2 regions of the Pseudoduganella lutea genome follow, and region 1 is predicted to be linked to the other one. Evidence: riboswitches for the same ligand, from Rfam matches in the RefSeq annotation. Region 1 holds a riboswitch; the other holds the start of a gene.
The links. Region 1 has a riboswitch for thiamine pyrophosphate ahead of thiC (phosphomethylpyrimidine synthase ThiC). Riboswitches for the same ligand answer to the same signal wherever they lie in the genome.
Positions count from the first base shown of each region.

Region 2: another riboswitch for thiamine pyrophosphate. It lies ahead of EWM63_RS21455 (TonB-dependent siderophore receptor); the one in region 1 lies ahead of thiC (phosphomethylpyrimidine synthase ThiC).

Region 1 is NZ_CP035913.1:2,062,094-2,064,290, forward strand. Features, by position in the region: gene thiC (phosphomethylpyrimidine synthase ThiC) at 1-833, opposite strand, end outside; TPP riboswitch at 900-1,006, opposite strand; gene EWM63_RS08660 (hypothetical protein) at 1,103-1,774, shown strand; gene EWM63_RS08665 (methyl-accepting chemotaxis protein) at 1,974-2,197, shown strand, end outside.
Region 2 is NZ_CP035913.1:5,032,989-5,035,185, forward strand. Features, by position in the region: gene EWM63_RS21455 (TonB-dependent siderophore receptor) at 1-1,227, opposite strand, end outside; TPP riboswitch at 1,319-1,450, opposite strand; gene EWM63_RS21460 (ferritin family protein) at 1,583-1,891, shown strand; gene EWM63_RS21465 (Imm26 family immunity protein) at 1,916-2,197, shown strand, end outside.

The DNA of each region.
Region 1 (2,197 bases):
TGCTTGCCGGTGGACAGGTCCATCACCGTGTCGCCGCCCCAGCGGATCGCCCACGTCATTTTCTCGACTTCCTCGCCGATCGACGACGTGACGGCGGAGTTGCCGATATTGGCATTGACCTTCACAAGGAAATTGCGGCCAATGATCATCGGCTCCAGTTCCGGGTGGTTGATGTTGGCGGGAATGATCGCCCGGCCGCGGGCGATTTCCTCGCGCACAAATTCGGCCGTGATCTCCTGCGGGATGGCGGCGCCGAACGACTCGCCGCGGTGCTGGCGGCCCAGCAGGTCCGCCATCCTCGTTCCCATCGGGCCCGCGGCCCGCATGGCGTCGATGTATTCGCGCCGGCGCATGTTTTCGCGGATCGCCACGTATTCCATCTCGGGCGTGACGATGCCACGGCGCGCGTAATGCATCTGCGTCACGCAGGCGCCGGCTTTTGCGCAGCGCGGCGTGCGGTGCAGGTCGAAGCGCAGCGCATCGAGCGACGCATCGGCCAGGCGCGCCTTGCCGTAGTCGGACGTCGGGCCAGCCAGTTCCTCGGTATCGCCGCGCTCGGCGATCCAGGTTGCACGCACCGAGGCCAGGCCGGCGCGGATGTCGATCGGCACTGCCGGATCCGTATACGGGCCCGACGTGTCGTACACCGTCACCGGCGGATTGACTTCGTGGCCGAACGAGGCTGAGGTGTCGGCCTGGGTGATTTCGCGCATCGGCACGCGGATATCCGGGCGGCTGCCGGTCACGTAGATCTTGCGGGAATTGGGCAGCGGCGCGATGGCGGCGCTGTCGACTTCGGCCGTACTGGCCAGAAATTTTTGATGGGCGTTCATATTATGGCTCCTTTGGGCAGGAGCCAGCAAAGGAGACCTGGACGTGCACAGCCGTGCGGCATGGGTGCGACGATCCTTGTGCTTCCCTTCGCTGGCATTATCCAGATCAGGTTCGGAGGGTATTTCTCACCAGTGCGCGGCTGTAGCCGTGCGCAGGACCCCTAGCGTTTGCCGCCTCCGTTGAAGGCAGCGGCGCCATTATAGGCATGAACCGTGCATTTACTGCAAGCACTAACGCCTATAATCGGTATCTCGACGAAAGGATAACGATGCACAAATGGGTGGTCGCCGTGCTGGCGGCAGCGATGCAGGCGGGCGCGGTGGCTGCGGCCCCGGAGTCCAGGACGGCCACGCCGGAGGAGCAGGCGTCGTTCTTCGACTGGTACAACATCCAGCAGCAGGAAAGCCGCGGCCTGCTGCGGCCGCAGTTCAATGTGACGCTCGAGGGAGGGAAACGCGGAAAACGCGGCAAGCGCCGCGTGACGGCCACCGTCGACGGCCCCGCGCAGCGCGCGGTACTGCCGCTGTGCCGCCAGCCGCGCGCCGTCTACGAATACGATCCGCGTGCCGGCAAGGCGGCGCGCTGGCGCGAAGCCGGTCCGCCGCAGACACTCGTGTGGATCTACCACCAGCCCCAGTGCGGTGCCCAGCCGGACACGCCGGTACGGCTGTCCCAGCCGCTGGCCGAGATGGATATCCTGATGCTGCTCCAGAACCATCCGGCCATCCTCGGCAGCGCCCGCCTGCTGATGGCGGGGAACACGTCCTGCGCACCGTCGCGTTCGCGCGGTTACCGGCTTACCGGCCTCGACCGTGGCAAGGATGGCTTGCCCGTGCTGGTCTTCGAGAACGATATCGCCGGCGAAGCCCGCGTTGCCGTGCGGCGCACCCGCAACGAGCTGCTGCCGTGGAGCGTGACCTGCCCAGGTCCACGGCGTTAGCGCTAACGGACCACACTGTTGCTCCAGGGATACATTTCACTGTTCTTTGCCACTTCTCTCTGATAAGCTTGCAATCGACTTCCGGCGGCCCTGTCCCAGCCGCCATCGATGCCAGCCGCATCACAACCCGTCTCCCAGCCAGCGCGACGCGTGCCGATACCGGCATCCCTTATCAGAACAGACAAGAAAGCGAGCGAACATGCGGAACAATCTCCCTGTCACCGGCCACGAAATCCTCCTCGAAGAAGGCAAGACCATCGTTTCCACGACGGACTTGCAAGGCAACATCACCTACGCGAATCCGTATTTCATCGATATTTCCGGGTTCACGGAGGAAGAGCTGATCGGCGCGCCGCAGAATATCCTGCGCCATCCGGACATGCCGGCCGAGGCGTTCGCCGACATGTGGGATGCGATCCGCCG
Region 2 (2,197 bases), 3.0 Mb from region 1:
GGGGCCCGTTTCCAGGTCGCTCCGCGGCGGCACCACCACGGGGCGGTAGATGTTGCTGGTGCCGGCCCATTCATAGACATCGTCGCCCCAGCTTTCCTTGTTGCCGTAGAAGGCGAAACCGGTCGACAGGTCGTGCGTCACGGTGCCGGTGGCGAAGCGGCCCTGCAGCATTGCCTGCGCGGTGAGCGGCTTCTTCTGTTCATCGAGGCTGCGGTAGTCATACACGTCGTAGTCGCCATTGCCGCAGAAGCCGGGCCACAGCAGCTCGGCCCCGCAGCCATAGGGGAAGGCCGTGTAGTCGTCACGCTTGAATACGTGGCGGTTCGCCTTCACTTCGAACTTCCAGTCCGGCGCCAGCTGGTACAGGAAACGGGCGCCGAAGTTCATGCTTTCGGTGGCCACCGGGTAGCTCCATGGCTGGTCGTTGAGCAGCGTGTCGGCATCGACGACCGGCAGCGACACGCCATTGATCAGCTGGAAGCCGGGTGCCGACACCTGCGATTTCTTCTGGTAGTCGGCATCGACCTGCAACAGCGCCTGCGGCGAAATCTGCCAGTCGAACGCGCCGGAAACAAAGCTGCGGCGGCCGTCCGCGCCATCCACCCACGAGCGCAGCCGTTCGCCGGCCACGTTGATGCGGTAGCCGAAGCGGCGATCGTCGAAGCGGCCGCCTAGGTCCACGGTGCCCAGCAGGGTGCCGCGCTCGCTCACTTCGAACAGCACGGAGCGCAACGTCGTGCTGGTGGGGCGCTTGGTGACGTAGTTGACCACGCCGCCCGGCGCCGCCACGCCGGCCGTGATGCCCGCCAGGCCCTTCAGCACTTCGATGCTTTCCTTGTTTTCCAGCGGGATCTGGGTGTCGGCCGAAATCGCCAGGCCATCCTTGCGATAGCTGTTCGCATTGTCCAGCTTGAAGCCGCGGATCGAGAATTGCTCGGCATAGCCCACGGCGTTGTAGGCATCGCTGATGCTCGCGTCGTAGCGCGCCGCATCGGTGGTGGAGCGGATGTTCAGCGCCTGCATCTGCTCGCGCGTGATCACGCTGACGGACGTGGGCGTCAGCAGCAGCGGCCGTTCCGAGAAGCCGGCGACGGAAGCGGTTTCCGCCGTGCCGCGCACGGCGGTGACGACGACCTCGGTCATCGCGGGTTCATCGGCTTGCTGGGCGAAAGCGGGAAAAGCCTGCGCGATGGCCAGCGCGGCGGCGGAAAAAGTGGTCTTGTTCATCGATGTGCTCTTCTAATTCTCTTCTAGTTCTCAAGAACCAGCGAGGAAGCACACCAGGGGACGTTGGAAGGGACGAAGACTGCCTTGTGACGAACACCGCACTGCGCTTTCCTTCGCTGGCATTATCCAGATCAGGTACGAAGGGTATCTCTCACCCGGAGCAGGAAGCGTGAATTACTCTTTGAATAATTCAGCAACCCGCCCAGGACCCCTAGCGAAGCCGAGAGCTTATCATAGTTGCATACAATGTCGTGCGCCATTCGTCCGGGCCTATTGTTATACTTGTGGAAACATGGACTCCCAACGACAATATTGCATTGAACCGTCATCAACGTTCCACGCACAGGAGACCGCCATGACGCAGGAACATGTCATAGAAAACCGCGAGAGCCTGGATGCCCAGGTGCTCGACATGCACCGCGCGCTGACCTCGCTGATCGACCGGCTTGGCGCGCTGGACATGTATAACCAGCGCTGCGCCGCCTGCACCGATCCGGAGTTGAAACTGGTGCTGGCAAGCCAGCGCGACAGCACGCGCAGGCACGTGGCGATGCTGCTTGAGTGGGCGCGGCGGCGCGATCCAAAGCTTGACAAGGAGTTGCGCGACGCGCTGTTCAAGGCTGGCCCGATCGCCGCCCAATACCGTTACGATGAGAACATGTAAGGCAGTCCACATAATGAGAATCGAATGAAGCAGCCGTATCACGAAGGAAGCTGGTTTGCCGTCCCCCTGATCAATGGCGGTTACGCGGCCGGGCTCGTTGCCCGCATGTCCCCGCAGGGGAAGATCATGCTGGCCTACCTGTTCGGGCCCAGGCGCGCCGTGATGCCCACGCTGGCCGACGTGCTGGCGCTGAAGGCGGGCGATGCCGTCAAGGCCATCCGCACCGGCGACATGGCGCTGGCCAACGGCCGCTGGCCGGTGCTCGGCGAGGCCGAGCATTTCGACCGCAACGACTGGCCGGTGCCG